2 regions of the Paraburkholderia sp. 2C genome follow, and region 1 is predicted to be linked to the other one. Evidence: predicted binding sites of a transcription regulator. Region 1 holds the regulator's gene; the other holds the start of a gene.
The links. Region 1 encodes FliA, which starts transcription of late flagellar genes. Its sites were predicted from a motif close to CTAAAGTTTNNNNNNNNNNNGCCGNTA; they were not measured.
Positions count from the first base shown of each region.

Region 2: ACYPXD_RS29050 (flagellin N-terminal helical domain-containing protein) is a predicted target of FliA. The motif match lies at 4,760-4,786, and genes of this name have one in related genera.

Region 1 is NZ_BAAILL010000037.1:3,685-11,384, forward strand. Features, by position in the region: gene flhF (flagellar biosynthesis protein FlhF) at 1-1,549, shown strand, start outside; gene ACYPXD_RS16680 (MinD/ParA family ATP-binding protein) at 1,542-2,411, shown strand; gene ACYPXD_RS16685 (RNA polymerase sigma factor FliA) at 2,436-3,167, shown strand; gene ACYPXD_RS16690 (GSU2403 family nucleotidyltransferase fold protein) at 3,294-4,328, shown strand; gene ACYPXD_RS16695 (flagella synthesis protein FlgN) at 4,377-4,823, opposite strand; gene flgM (flagellar biosynthesis anti-sigma factor FlgM) at 4,923-5,261, opposite strand; gene flgA (flagellar basal body P-ring formation chaperone FlgA) at 5,400-7,154, opposite strand; gene flgB (flagellar basal body rod protein FlgB) at 7,440-7,700, shown strand, end outside.
Region 2 is NZ_BAAILL010000065.1:17,670-25,369, forward strand. Features, by position in the region: gene ACYPXD_RS29020 (H-NS histone family protein) at 1-58, opposite strand, end outside; gene ACYPXD_RS29025 (PXPV repeat protein) at 743-1,021, shown strand; gene ACYPXD_RS29030 (Cof-type HAD-IIB family hydrolase) at 1,158-1,988, opposite strand; gene ACYPXD_RS29035 (glucosamine kinase nucleotide-binding domain-containing protein) at 2,046-2,936, opposite strand; gene ACYPXD_RS29040 (DNA-3-methyladenine glycosylase I) at 3,176-3,811, shown strand; gene rpsU (30S ribosomal protein S21) at 3,908-4,120, opposite strand; gene ACYPXD_RS29050 (flagellin N-terminal helical domain-containing protein) at 4,877-6,322, shown strand; gene fliD (flagellar filament capping protein FliD) at 6,637-7,700, shown strand, end outside.

The DNA.
Region 1 (7,700 bases):
CGCGAGCCCCGAAGCCGGCGCCGACGGCGAACCCGGCGCGAGCGCGTCCGAAGCGAAGACGGTGGCCGCACTGATCGCCCCCGAGACCGAACCGGCGCGGCCGCGCATCGAAAAGAGCGAACCGGCTGCGGTCGCGAAGCCCGCTGTGGCCGCCGCATCGATCATGAAGCCGGTGGAAAGGCACCCCGCGCCCGCGCCCCGGCCGACGATGGCCGAAACGAATCCGTGGCTGATCGATCATGCGCAGGAAATCGCCGCGAAGCGCGACAGCGAGTCAGGCGATTACGGCGCGAAGCAGCCGGTGCTCACGCCCGCCGCCGCTGCTGCAAAGGGCCTCGGCATGCCGACGGGCGCACCGGTGGCGGGGCCGGCCGCCCGCCGCGACGACGTGCACGACGCGCAGCTCGCCGCCATTCCGACGCTTACGAACGAGGCGCCGGACTGGGCGCGCGAAGCCGCGCAGCTCGCCGCGCGCCGCGCCACGCAGCGTGCGACGACGGCCTCGTCGGGTCTGCCGGGGCATGTGACCGCCGCGGTCACCGACGCGATCAATGCGCGCATGTCGCAGATCGTCAACGAAACGGTGATGAACGAGCTCGCCTCGCTGCGCGGGATGATGGAAGAGCACTTCGCCGGTTTGCTGTGGGCCGATAGCCAGCGGCGCAGCCCGATTCAGTCGGCGCTCACGCGGCATCTGTTCGCGGCCGGTTTTTCGGCGCAGCTGGTGCGGATGGTGGTCGACAACCTGCCGGCCGTCGAGAGCTTCGACGCCGGCATGGAGTGGGTGCACTCGGTGCTCGAGTCGAACCTGCCGGTGATGGAAAGCGAAGACGAGCTGATGGAGCGCGGCGGTGTATTCGCGCTGATGGGCCCGACGGGCGTCGGCAAGACGACCACGACCGCGAAGCTCGCCGCGCGCTGCGTGATGCGCTACGGCGCGAGCAAGGTCGCGCTGCTGACCACCGATAGCTACCGGATCGGCGGCCACGAGCAGCTGCGCATCTTCGGCAAGATTCTCGGCGTGTCGGTGCACGCGGTGAAGGACGGCGCCGATCTGCAGCTCGCGCTGTCCGAGCTGCGCAACAAGCACATCGTGCTGATCGACACGATCGGCATGAGCCAGCGCGACCGCCTCGTGTCGGACCAGATCGCGATGCTGTCCCGCGCGGGCCAACCCGTGCAGCGCCTGCTGCTGCTGAACGCGACCTGCCACGGCGACACGCTCAACGAAGTCGTGCAGGCCTATCAAAGCGCGCCGGACAAGCAGCCGCTCGCGGGCTGCATCCTGACGAAGCTCGACGAAGCGACCAATCTCGGCAGCACGCTCGACGCGGTGCTGCGCTACCGGTTGCCCGTGCACTACGTTTCGACCGGCCAGAAAGTGCCGGAAAACCTCTACGTCGCAACGAAGAAATTCCTCGTTCGCAGCGCGTTCTGCATCCCGCGCGATCACTCGCCGTTCGTCCCTCAGGAAGACGACGTCCCGGGTCTGCTCTCCGCGCTGTCCGCACGCTCGACTGCCGAGCAGCATGAGGTCCGGTTTGGCTAAGTTCGTGTCCGATCAGGCAGAAGGACTGCGGCGCCTGCTGGCGCGCCACGGTTCGCGCGCGATCGCCGTCACCGGCGGCACGGCCGGCGTCGGCTGTTCGACGACCGTCGTGAATCTCGCGGCGGCGCTTGCGGCGCAGGGCAAGGACGTGCTCGTCGTCGACGAGCATGCGGGCGAACCGCACGCGATCGCCGCGACGCCCAACGGCGCCGCGGCCGAACGCTTCGTCGCGTTTACGCGCGGCGAGATGGCGCTCGATGCGGCAACCGATCGCCACAGCGCGGGCTTCGCGGTGCTGGCCGCGCCGCGCAGCCATCGCGATATGTGCAAGCCGTCGCAACTGGCCGCCGTGTTCGACAGCACGGCCGACGTCGTGCTGATCGACGTGCAGTTCGAGCGCGACGGCATGCTGTCGGACCTCGCGCTGCAGGCGCACGACCTGATGATGGTCACGCGCGTCGCCGCGCAGGCGATCACCGATACGTACGCGTGCATGAAGCGCCTGCACTACGCGTATGCGATCGCCCAATTCCGCGTGCTGGTCAATCAGGTGCACAGCGTCACCGATGCGCAGCTCGCGCTCGACAACCTCGCGGCTGTCGCGGGGCGTTATCTGACCGTGGCGCTCGAGGGCGCCGGCTGCGTCGCGGCGGACCCGCTGATGACGCGCTCCGGGGAACTGTCGCGCTGCATCGTCGAAGCCTTCCCTTCGACACCCGCCGCGCGCGACTTCCGGCACCTCGCCGCGGAACTGCAGTACTGGCCGATGCGGCCAGCGATGTCATCGCGCGCGCCGTGGTCGGCGAGCGCGGCAGTCACGACGGCGTCACACGCCGAACAACCGTCCGCACAACACGCCTGACAGGCAGCGGACAAGGGGAGCTCGATGTACAACGCTCAAGGAAAGATTTCTCAGGCCGACGTTCTGACGAAATACACGCCGCTGGTCCGGCGGCTCGGTCTGCAGCTGGTGGCGAAGATGCCGGCGAGCGTGGACCTCGACGATCTGATCCAGGCCGGCATGATCGGCCTGCTCGACGCCGCAAGCCGCTACAAGGAAGATCAGGGTGCGCAGTTCGAAACCTACGCGAGCCAGCGCATTCGCGGCGCGATGCTCGACGAGCTGCGCAGCAACGACTGGCTGCCGCGCAGCGTGCGGCGCACGTCGCGCGAGCTCGAGATGGCCGTGCATCAGGTCGAGCAGCAGCTCGGCCGCGCCGCGAGCGAAGCCGAAATCGCGCAGCACCTGAAGATGCCGCTCGAAGAGTATCAGGCGATGCTGCAGGACCTGCACGGCAGCCAGTTGATCTACTACGAAGACTTCGACCGCTCCGCCGACGACGAACCGTTCCTCGACCGCTATTGCGTCGATCACTCGGACCCGCTGTCCGCGCTGCTCGACGAGAGCCTGCGCGGCGCGCTGATCGAAGCGATCGAGCGGCTGCCGGAGCGCGAGAAGCTGCTGATGTCGCTGTATTACGAGCGCGGCATGAACCTGCGCGAGATTGGCGCCGTGATCGAGGTCAGCGAATCGCGCGTGTGCCAGCTGCATAGCCAGGCGGTCGCGCGGCTGCGTGCACGCTTGCGTGAAATGGCGTGGGCGGCCGAGGAGAGCTGAAAAGGGTAGTGGCGTCCGGCAAGGGTTTGCCGGGAATTTATACCCCATAATCAAATCATAGGGTATAAATAGCGCCGGCTGGCCTTATACCCTACAATGCAATCGTAGGGTATAAATCTCGCCGTCATGCCGACTTTTTACAACCATGCGCTGCAAACGCTGTACGCCTCCGTTGCGGAGCGTGCCGCCGCGCAGACGCAAATCCTGCTTCACTCGCCTGGCTCCGCCTCGATCAAGGTCGTCGACGGGAAAAACTACGTTTACTGGCGTGTTTATCTTGCATCGGGTAAGCGCGTCGAAACATCGCTCGGCCGCGCGGGCGAGCCGCTAACCAATGCCACGCTCGACGCGAAAATGCAGGAAAGCCTCCAGATGCGTGGGTTGGCCGCCGACGTTCAGGTATTGCGCAAGTCCGGCTTTGCCGCCGCCGACAATTCCGCCGCCCTCACCATCGCGACGCTCTACAACGCGGGCATCTTCAGTCACGGCGGGGTACTGGTCGGCTCGCACGCGTTCGGTGCGCTGCTGAACGGGCTCGGTGTGCGCATGTCGGCGAACTACCGGACCGAAGACATCGATATCGGCAGTACCGGCGCGATTTCGGTCGCGATTCCGCAAAACCGCAGCTTCCTCGATATTCTGCGCGACAGCAGCCTGCCTTTTCTCGAAGTGCCGGAACTCGATGCGCGCCGCCCCGCGACCCCGTTCAAGGCGCGCGGGCAACCGTTGAAGGTCGATCTACTCGTGCCGGGCACCGAAGCGTACGAAACGAAACCGCTACCGCACTTGCGCGCGCACGCAACGGGGCTGCCGTACTTCCGATATTTGCTGACCGAGGCGACGAGCGGTTTTGTGCTCGGCAAGGAACATGCGGTTCCGGTCACGGTGCCGGACCCCGCCAGGTTTGCGCTTCACAAACTCGTTGTCAGCACGCTGCGCGGGCCCGCGTTTGCCGCGAAGGCCGGCAAGGACCGCCGTCAGGCAGCGGTGCTCATCGATGCGCTGATGGAGCGCTACCCGGACTTGCTGGAAGCGGCGGCGGAAAAAATCGAGAAGAAGGCGCGGCCGCGCGTGGCGACGGCGGCTGCGCTTGCGGTGAAGTTCGAACTGGATCTGTCGGAGCGGGCGCGCGATTTTCTCGCGGACCTGAGTGATACCTGAAGGGCACCCCGGTTGCACTTGAGCGCCGCCCCGTGAAGCGCGCTTCGCCTACAGCCCCGAATACATCGGCACCTTGCCGTCCGGGCCGTAGAACGACGAGGCCACTTCGGGTGTCCCGCGCAGCACCGCCAGAATCCGGCGGTTGTAGTCCATGCGCGTGCGGATCATCAGGCCGTTGTTGAAGTTGAGCTTGCGCGCGCGTTCCGCCGATTTCTGCAGCAGGCGCCACTGCTCGTCCAGGCGCGTATCGGTGGCGGCGGCGAGATCCATCCCGCGCTTGCCGGCCGGCAGGCCGCGCTCGCGCAGATGCCCTTCGCGTGCGCGCTCGAGCATGGCGAGCTTGTCGGCCATCGAGGTCTTCTGTTCGACGATCGGCTTCAGGATTTCGCCAGGGTACGCGGTGGTCAGCGCTTTCTGTTCGACGGCGAGCAAGGAGGCAAAAGCTTCGACGGTCGCGTATTCGTCGATGATGGTGTCAAGCAGGGCGTCTTTCATCTCTCACTCAAACGTTAATCCGCCTGCATGACGCAGGCGGGCGCAGGTTTCTACATGCGTCCGCCAGTGAGCGCGCCCTGAAAAAGTACGTTCGGACGCTCAGCTGCCGGACGGCTGGGTGCCTTGCAGCAGGCTGCGTGCGGTTTCGAGCACGCCATCGGCAATCTTCGACGCATCGATCTTCAGCGAGCCGTCGCGGATCGCCTGCTTGATCGACTCGACCTGCTGCGTATCGATATCGGCCGAACCCGACGCGGCGAGGCTCTGCAAATGGCCCGCGAGCGCCGACAGGCTGACGTCCGCCGCCGCCGCCCCGCCGCTCGAGACCGGCGTACGTGCCGTGTTCGGGCCGGCAGCGGCGGTTTCGCCCTGCTGGCCGCGCTGCACGCCGTTGTTGAGCGGCGTCAGATTCGGGTTGGTGCTGGAATCGACTTTCACGATGGGCTTCCTGAACGATTTGACTGTGATATCGGCAGTCGCCGGCCGAAACTTTAGCGCAACCGCAGCCCACTGTTTTTTCGTCTTCCGTCACCTTTTCCGTGTCTGAAACCCGTTCGCGAGACGCGGTAAGCACCTTCACATCTGGATCTCGACGGTCGAACCGTCTTTCACCACGCCGGTCACGATCTGGCCGTTCATGGTCTTGACCCGCACCTGCTGGCCCGGCGTCGCGTTGTTCATCGCGTTGCCCTCAGCCGAAATCGAGAACCCTTCGCCGGACGCGACGACGCGCACCGTCTGTCCGACCGTCACCGATGTGGTGCCGCGAATCGTGTCCTGGCGCAGCGGCAGCCCGGCGCCGATACGCACGAGCGCGACCGCGCCGACCGCTTGCGACGGATCGGTGATCACCGTTTGCGGCAAGGTCGCGAGGTCGCCTTCGTGGGCGACGAGATCGGCGGCGGTCAGCGTTTCGCCCGGAGCGATCTGGCGCGAGGCGGTGTAGTAGGTCGCCTGCAGCGAGATGCGCGCCTGCAGATAGAGCGTCCATGGCCGCGCGCCCGCGCAGCGCACGCCGACCGACGTGCGTCCCCACAACCGTGCGCCGACCGGCATGAACGGCTCGAGCGCCGTGCAGGCCGCAAGGCCGCGCGGAAAGGCGGGAGCGACGGTAATCGTGATCTTGCCGGGCAGACCGGCCGTTTGCTGCTCGAGAAACGTGAGCGCGGTTGCGCGGATCGTCTCGCCGTCCTGCTGGCCGGCGGGCACCGGGGCGGCATTGGCCGCGCTCGCGGCAAGCGTGTTGGCGCCGCCGGCGTTGACCGTGGCGACGGCCGGAACGGTGCCGCCGGCCACGGCCGCGCGCGGTGTGTAACGCACGGGCTGGAGTTGCGCGGCTGGTGCGGCTGGTGCGAGGCGTTGAGGGGCCGGCGCGGCGGCTTGAGCGGTGGACGCGGACGCCTGAGCGGCCAATTGCGCAGACGGTTGCGCCGCGCCTGTTGCCGCCGCTTGCCGCGGGGCTTGTGCGTTCAAGCCGGGTTGTCCCGCCGACGCGGGCTGCGGCTGCGCGGCCTTCGCCGCGGCCCACTGCTGCACGGCTTTGATCTGCGCCGCGCTTGCTTGCTCTGCCGTCATCGGCTGCGCGCTGGCCGCCTGGGTTCTGATCGCCGCCGTGCCACCGGGGCCGCCGAGTTGCGGCGGCTCGCCGCGCGCGGAAAGCGGATCGATCTGGACCGGCGCCGATGCATCGGCCGCATCGGCCGCGCGAATGTCGGAAGCGGGCACGCTGTAGCGCGCCTGCGCGTTGCTGACAACAACCGGCGCCACCCCTTGGGCAGGCGGCTGCACCGTCACGGGTTGCAGCGTCACCGGCACGCCGGGCAGCGCGCGGGCAGTCAGGACGCGGCCGGTCGTGACCGTCCCGCGCGTCGCGTTCGCGGCATAACCGCCCGCCGTCGTTTGCGCGCCCGGCTCACCGGTGCCGGGAATGACGATTTCGCCGTTGTTTGCACTGGCATCGGCGTCGAAGGCGCGCTGCGCCGCGCGTGCCGGACGCAGCGCGGCGAGCGCGGCCGCGCTCGGCTGTGCCGGATGAGATGTCATGCCCATGCGCGCGGCAAGCGCTTGCGCATCGGCGGGATTCTTTTCACCGGGACCGGGAATCACGATCGGGCCGCCATTGTCCTGCGCATAAGCGAGCGTGGGCATCGCGCCGGCGGCGATCACGACGGGCAAGCCCGCGCCCGGCAAGGCCATGCCGAGCAACGCCGCAACCGGCAAAACACGCGATGCGCGCAACGCGGGCCACCCCGGCCACCCCGGCCGCGCCGCGCCGCGCAGCCGCGCGGCGCGAGACACGCCGGGCAGGGCAGCAAAAGCGGGCAGGGCCATGGCAACTCTCCAGAACAAGGACGGACGCGCGAGCCGCGACGGCCCGCAGGGACTGAACGGTACAGGACGCATTCTAGGGAGCGGCCTCTCACGGCAAACGTTGAATAGAGGGGGGCTTCCCCGGCTATTCGTTCAATTGGCCCTTGCATCGCGCCCCTAAGATGCACTCCATGCGAAAAAGCCTTTGCGTATTGCTTTCGCCGCCGCCGGACATGCGCCGCGGCCAGCATGCGCAAGGGCGGCAGGCGAATATGGCCGCGGACCGTTCATACGGAGAGATGCCCGATGCTTGACAGGCTCGATCAGGATTTTGCGTTCAACAAGGAAGCGCTCGACGTGCGCGCGTACCGGCAGGAAGTGCTGTCGTCGAACATTGCGAACGCCGATACGCCGAACTACAAGGCGCGCGACATCAACTTCTCGTCGTCGCTCGCGGGCGCGTTGCGCCAGGCCGGCGGGGAGTCGGGTGCGGGTTCCGGTGCATCGCGGCTCCAGATGACGCAACCGGCCGGCGTGACGAGCGGGATGACGCTCGCGACGACCGCG
Region 2 (7,700 bases), on a different contig from region 1:
CCTCCGCCTGAGCTTGCAGCTTGGCGATCTGGCTCTTCAAATCAGCATATTGCGACATTTCGGCCTCCCTTTTTGTTCAACCCCGTCGGTTCGGAGATTAGCGTCGTTTAATAAAGTCCGCAACGGACCATTATCATTTTACGCGAAATCCTATGATAATTTTTACGAAAGAAACGGTTAAATGAGCTGCAAATTTTACGAAGAATAAGGGGCCGCGAAGTGCGGAATTAACAAAAGTTGACATCCGTATTCCAAATGCGTCTGTTCGAATGCACTCCAATCCGGATATATCGGCAAATTCGTGCGTTCCCGTTAGGCGCGTTGCGCGACCAGTTTTTGTGTGATTCGTTGCACGCTTCGTCCTGCAAAGCATCTCGCGATTCCGGGCGGCTTTGCATTGGATGGGGAGCCTCGACGATTAATCGCGTGGCACAGATGTAAGGCTGGCTTACGGCGATTGCTGTGCGCGGCCTGTCTCGCGCGCCCCAATTGGGCCCGCAGGCCCCGCCGGTCAGGTGCTTTGTAGCTTGCGGTGCGCTTTACGCACGCGCGCTGAATGGCCAAGCCGCGCTTGCACTCCGTAACATCCTGTCGCAGTACGCGGCGAATGGAGTGCGTAGATTGAACCTGTGCGACAAGGATGTCGCGTCGTGCCGACTGCATTGCATGGTGCAACGTGGTGGCATGGGACCCGAGTCAGCGCTAAAGCGCTCACTCCAATCGACTGGCGGGAGGAATCAACATGAAGCGCATCGTCACTCATCTGCTCATCGCAGCGGGTCTCGCGGCCGGCGCATGCGGGGTCGCGCAGGCGCACGGCAATGTCGGCATCGGGATTTCGCTGGGCACACCGGCGCCTGTCTATGCAGCGCCGCAGCCGGTCTACTACCAGCACTGGGATCGCGGCTGGGACCGGGATCGTCACGACTGGAACCGCGGCGACGATCATCGCTGGGAATACCGGGATCATAATCACCGCAGCTGGGACCACGGCCGTACCTGGGGCAACTGGCGCGATTAGCGGGCCGCGTACCCGGTAACGCGCGGCTCATTGCACAACTAACCGGGCCATCGATCGCGGGCGCATGGACGGCGCCCGCGCTTATATTCCTCGATGCCCTCCGGAGCGTGATCCACGAGGGCATCACGCCGGAGCATTACCTCAGCGCAGGCATCACTTCATCGGGCAGTTCGAACAGCTTGCGCAAATGATGCGCCACGCCCGCCTCGAAGTTATTGCCGATACGCGGCACTGACGGCAGCCTCGCGATCAGATCGCGGTTCGCGTTGTTCATCATGAACGGATGACCCGCTGTTTCGAGCAGATCGATGTCGTTCATGTTGTCGCCGAATGCGACGCAGCGCGCGGCATCGATATCGAGACGGTTCAGCACGACTTGCAGCGCGCGTCCCTTCGACACATTCGGCGCCATCACTTCGAGACAATCCGGCATCGAATACGTGACGTAGAGCGACGCGCCGAACTCGCGCTCGAGATTGGCCGACACCGCGGCAAGATCGTCGGGCTCGCCGATATAGAGCACCTTTGCGATATCGCGGCCATCGTGCGCATTGAGATCGACGACTTCATACGCAAAACCTGAATCCTGGTGATAGCGCAGCAGATGCGGCGCATCGCGGTCGATAAACCACTGCTCGTCCGCGAACAGATTCGCGATCACCCGTCCATGCGCGCCCGTGATTTCCGGTTGCACCAGACGCCTGACCGTGGCGGGCATCAGGTTCTGCGCGTGCATCATCGCGCCGTTGGGCGCATGAATGCGCGCACCGTTCGACGTGACCAGATAAGGATGAATGCCGAGTACGTCGCGAATGCCGGCCACATCGGAATAATGGCGCCCGGTCGCAATGATGAAATGCAGCCCCTGGGCCTCGAGGCTGCGCAAGGTCGAGACCGTGAACGGATCGACCTGATGGTTGGCGTTGAGCAGTGTGCCGTCGAGATCGGTGGCGATGACGCTATACATAAGTGTGGGCGGCAGACGACTTTCGGAGTTCGTATTTTATCGTCGCCGGCCCTTCGGTCATGCTCCCGCGGAGAATACCTTCGCCGCTTCGCGTTGCGCAAGCTGCAGCGCGCCGTGCGCCGAGTCGGACAGCGGCGCGCGCAAACGCGCCTGCAAGCGGGCGGGCACGAACTCGCGCAGCGGGACGGACAAGCCACCGCACAGTGCGACAGGCAATGCGTGATCGGGATCGAGCGCGTCCGCCAGCTGTTCGATCTGCTGACCGGCTTCGGCGAGGAGCCGCGCTGCGACCGGATGCTCGCGATGCGCGAGCACGACCGGCGCGAGGCTGGCATACGCGGTCGTATTCGCGGCGCAAAGCCAGACGACGAGGCTGTCGCGATCCTGCGCGCCGACCTTCTCGAGCAGCGCGCGCGCGAGATCGTCGAGCGGCGCGCGGCCGTCGAGCGCGCGTTGCGCATGCACGATGATGCGCAGCCCGAACCATGCGCCGCCCGCTTCGTCCGCGGTCGGATAGCCGTAGCCGCCGGCAATCCGGCAGACGCCCGACTGATCGAGCGCCGCGGCGATGCTGCCGGTGCCGATCGCGACGACGACACCGGGCGCGCCGCCATGCGCGCCGAGCAAGGTTGTGTAGGCGTCGCTTTCGACGGCGAGCCCGGCCACCGCAGGCGCCCGCTCGCGGAACGCGGCAAGCCAGTCGCGATTGTTCACGCCGGCCAGTCCGCAGCCCACCACGCAACGCGACCAGTCAAGCGCGAGTCCGGCGCGCGCAAACGCATCGGCGCTCGCCGCTTCGATCGACTGCCACGCGCGCTCGACGCCGAGTGCGAGGCCCGACGGGCCGCTCGTCGCGATGGCGAGCTCGCGCCCCTGCGCATCGCCGAGCACGACGCGCGTGCCGGTGCCGCCACCATCGACGCCAATCAGATAGAAGTGCGTATCCATCGATAATGTTCATTGAGAGTGATGCGGCGGCCTGAACGCGGACGCCCGCCATCGCGCCACGATGCCGCGGCGCCTTGGCCATCGACGATCGGCCATCCGACGATCGGCCGTCGGCCCATCTGCCCATCTGCCCATCCGCCCATCGGCCGGACGGCCAGCTTGCGAACCGATGTCGATCGGCTATGCTTGCAAAGCCTTTCTTCACCCGTTCGACACATTCACCACGCCGGAGCCGCAACATGACACAGCGCGAGACGCCACGCTGCACCTGGGCAACAAGCGAAGCACTCGCACACTATCACGACAGCGAGTGGGGTGTCCCGTCCCGCGACGATCGTCATCTGTTCGAGATGCTGGTGCTCGAGGGCGCGCAGGCCGGCTTGTCGTGGTCCACCATTCTGAACAAGCGCGAAGGTTACCGCCGCGCATTCAAGAACTTCGATATCGATGCGGTCGCCCGCTTCACGCCGAAGCAGATCGATACGCTGATGCTCGACGCGTCGATTGTCCGCAATCGCGGCAAGCTCGAATCGACTGTCGCCAACGCGCGTGCGGTCCAGCAGATTCGCAACGAACATGGGTCGCTCGCGAACTTCATCTGGTCGTTCGTCGACGAGACGCCGATACAGAACGCGTGGAAGTCGTACCAGCACGCGCCCGCGTCGACCGACGTCTCCGACGCGCTCAGCAAGGGCCTGAAAGCGTACGGCTGCAAATTCGTCGGCACGACGATCTGTTATGCGTTCATGCAGGCGGTCGGCATGGTGAACGACCATCAGGCGGACTGCGCATTTCACGCGAAATGCGCAGCGCTCGGCAAGAAGCGCCGCAGCCGGAAAACGACAAAAGAGACAGGCAAAGAAAAAGCGGAGTGAACCGAAGTTCGCCCCGCTTCTGAATCTGAACCCCGCGCGCGCCTGATGACCAGCTTGATGAGCAGGTCTTATCGCCGGGGTTGAGCCGCCACTTTCTTAGTGGAGCTTCTTCGGCAGCATCTGGCTGCGCAGGCGCTTGTGCAGGCGCTTGACCGCAGCTGCCTTCTTGCGCTTACGCACGGCCGTCGGCTTTTCGTACGACTGACGCTCGCGCAGCTCGGCGATCAGGCCGTTCTTTTCGATTGCGCGGCGAAAGCGGCGGATCGCCACTTCAAACGGCTCGTTTTCCTTCAAAAAAATGGTCGTCATGGAGTTCCTAACTCGATCATTGATACGGTTTCAACTACGTGAGATAAGGCGGCTCACGCGCCGGCGCTCCGGTGGGATGCCCCGCTGGATTCACAGCCACACGGCCGGAACGGGACAAACAGCTTGCGAAGCGGCCCGGAGGCCGGAAAAGAGGTGGGAAAGTTCACCGCCGGTGGAAGTTGCGTACCCAGTCACCGCAGGTGGAACTCGCCGTCGCCCATAGGACGATCTCAATCCAATCCGCGATCATATCAGGGTTTTGGGCAGCGAACCAGCCATTTTTCCGCCCGTTCAAAGACTTGCGGACAGAGCGGAGCGGACGGACGGCGGCCGATCGCGGCCGTCCACGGCCGTCCGCATCGCACCTGATGCGCGCGACGATGCATCCTGCATCAAAGCCCGAATCGCAAGGACACCGCGCCCATTCTCTGCTGCCGATCGCCGCGACATGACTTGAACAGGTCGTAACGCAGTCATCTTTCGACCGGTGCGGACCCCGCAATTAACCAATTCTTACAAGTTTGGCGCCCGATTCCAAGCATCTGAATCACAAAGATTTTCGGCCCAAGGAGCAAGAAGGGCCCGGAAAGCCTTGGCTGACGCGGCTCTCCAATAAATACGCGCAATCCTGTTCGCTCCCTCAAGTTTTTTTTCTCAACGCCGTCAACCTTCACTGAGGCGGCCAGCAATGAACGAGTGCTTCCGCCGATCTCAACGTTGCCATGTTTCAAGACTAACGCCTCTACGGAGAACCACATGTCTCTTTCTATTAACAGCAATATTCCGTCGCTGGTCGCTCAGGAAAACCTGAACGGTTCCGGCAGCGCCCTGTCGCAAGCCATCACGCGTCTGTCGTCGGGCAAGCGCATCAACAGCGCGGCAGACGACGCAGCTGGCCTCGCCATTTCCACCTCGCTCCAAACGCAGATCAACGGCCTGAACCAGGGCGTGTCGAACGCGAACAACGGCGTGTCGCTGGTGCAAACGGCCAGCACGGGCCTCGCGCAGATCACGGCGAGCCTGCAGCGTATCCGCTCGCTGGCTGGCGAAGCAGCAGGCGGCACGCTGACGACGGCCAACCAGCAAGCTCTGCAGCAGGAAGTGACGCAGCAGATCTCGGAAGTGAACCGTATCGCTTCGCAAACGCAGTTCAACGGCATTGGCCTGCTGAACGGCCAGGCTGGCGTGATCAACGTGCAAGTTGGCGCGAACGTCGGTCAGACGGTTTCGCTCGATCTGAGCCAGGGCGTCTCGGCAGCATCGCTCGGCGGCGGCTTCGTGCAGAAGGGCAACGTGCTCGGCACGATCACGAACCTGAACCTCAACTCGAGTGGCGCGGAAACGTCGGGCGCAGGCACGATCACGTCGATCAACATCGTTTCGGACGGCAACGGCGGCTTCACGTTCACCGACCAGAACGGCAACTCGATCTCGACGGCGGCATCGGCAGCCCTGTTCACGACGACGACGACCAACGGCGTCTCGTCGCTGTCGCTCGGCAGCGCCAGCGCGCTCCAGCCGACAACCGAACTCGCAGCGATCTCGGCCGCGGCCAGTGCCGGCGCCGCCACGGCAACCGACGGCACGGTCTTCGGCGTGATCTCGGGCATCAACATCGATTCGACCACGGGTAAGGATGCGCCTGCAGGCGACACGAACACGATCACCTCGGTGACGGTCGAGTCGGACGGCAAGGGCGGTCTGAAGTTCGTCGACCAGCACGGCAAGGCACTCTCGTCGAGCGCGCAGGCAGGCCTGCTGACCGTTAGCACGACCGGCGCCGTCTCGTTTGCCGGCACGGCACCGACCAGCACGATCGGTTCGTCCGCCGCTGGCGTGCAGCCGACGGGCTCCGCGCTCGCGAACATCAACACGCTGAACGTGCCGACGGCTGTGTCGCAGATCGACATCAGCTCGACGGAAGGTGCGAACAACGCGCTGAACTCGATCGACAACGCACTCGCCGCAATCGCCAACATCCAGGCGGCGCTCGGCGCAGCACAGAACCGCTTCTCCGCGATTTCGCAATCGCAGCAGAACGAGTCGACCGACCTGTCGAGCGCCCAGTCGCAAATCACGGACGCCGACTTCGCACAGGAAACGGCAAACCTGAGCAAGGCGCAAGTGCTGCAGCAAGCCGGTATCTCGGTGCTCGCGCAAGCGAACTCGCAGCCGCAGCAAGTGCTGAAGCTTCTGCAGTAAGATTCGCTCTCAGCGAATCGAAGGGAAGTAGAAAGCATTTTGTAGCGAACAGCAGCACGCACTAACGCACGCGGGTGAGCCGGCAATTCATGCAGTACGGCTCATCCGCGGGCGCGTCTTGACGGGCGAAGCCCCGTTTCGAACACCGGCGTGACGCAAGCCCGCGCAATCGTCGCGCAAGCCGATCGTCAGGTCGTTGCGACGCTGACGAAGCAAACAACACCCGAACGAAGCAGTACAAGGCGGCGACCCGCGCCGCAGACCCGGATCGTTGCACATAAGCCGGCCCGACGGGGCCGCATGGAGCCTTTCAGATGACTTCACCCGTTAACTCCACGGCCGCCGCCGCCGCGGCAGCCGCCGCCGCCGCCGTTCAATCAGCCGCCCAGTCGCTGATCTCAGGCTCGACCGGCAACAGCAGCCTCGACGTCAACTCGCTCGTGTCCGCGCTGGTCAAGGCGAAGACCGCGGGCCCGGCGGCCAACATCCTGACGCAGGTGACCAGCGACAAGACCCAGATCACGGGGCTTGCGACGCTGTCGGCTGCCATGTCCGGCCTGCAGTCGGCCATGGCGCCGTTTCTGAACGGCAACGCGCTCGCGTCGTTCAGCGCGACGATGAGCGGCGAAGGGATTACGGCGAAAGCGGGCGACGGCGCGGCGACCGGCAACTATACGATCGACGTGAAGCAGGTCGCACAGGCGCAGTCGATCAGCTCCGGTACGTTCTCGAACGCCGACGCGGCCGCGATGGGCTCGGGCACCTTGACCTTTTCGCTGGGCAACGACTCCAGCTCGAAGTCGTTCCAGATCAACGTCGATACGTCGAACGACAGCCTGCAGCAGATTGCGGACGCGATCAATTCGGCATCCGACAACCCCGGCATCAAGGCAACCGTCATCACGGGCGCAAACGGCCAGTCGATCACGCTGCAGTCCACGACGACCGGCGCATCGAACCGAATTAGCGTCGCTTCGAGCGCGACGAGCGGCCCGCTGTCGCAACTCGCGGTGACGTCGTCGACCACCACCGACTCGACTGCTCCGGATGGCTCGTCGGCCATCAGCTCGGCCGGCAATTTCTGGTCGCAGAACACGGCCGCGCAAGATGCCGAACTGAACATCAACAACCAGCTCGTCACGAGTTCGACAAACACGATTACCGGCGCGCTGCCCGGCGTGACGTTGACGCTCGATCCCAACAACGACAAAACGATCGGCAAGCAAACGCTCACCATCGCATCGGACGACAGCTCGGTCGAAGGCGACGTGTCTTCGTTCGTCTCGGCCTACAACGCGGTGATCGACCAGTTGAACTCGCTTGCCGCGCCGGGCACCGCGGGCGTACAAGGCAGCGGCGGCCAGCTGCTCGGCGACGA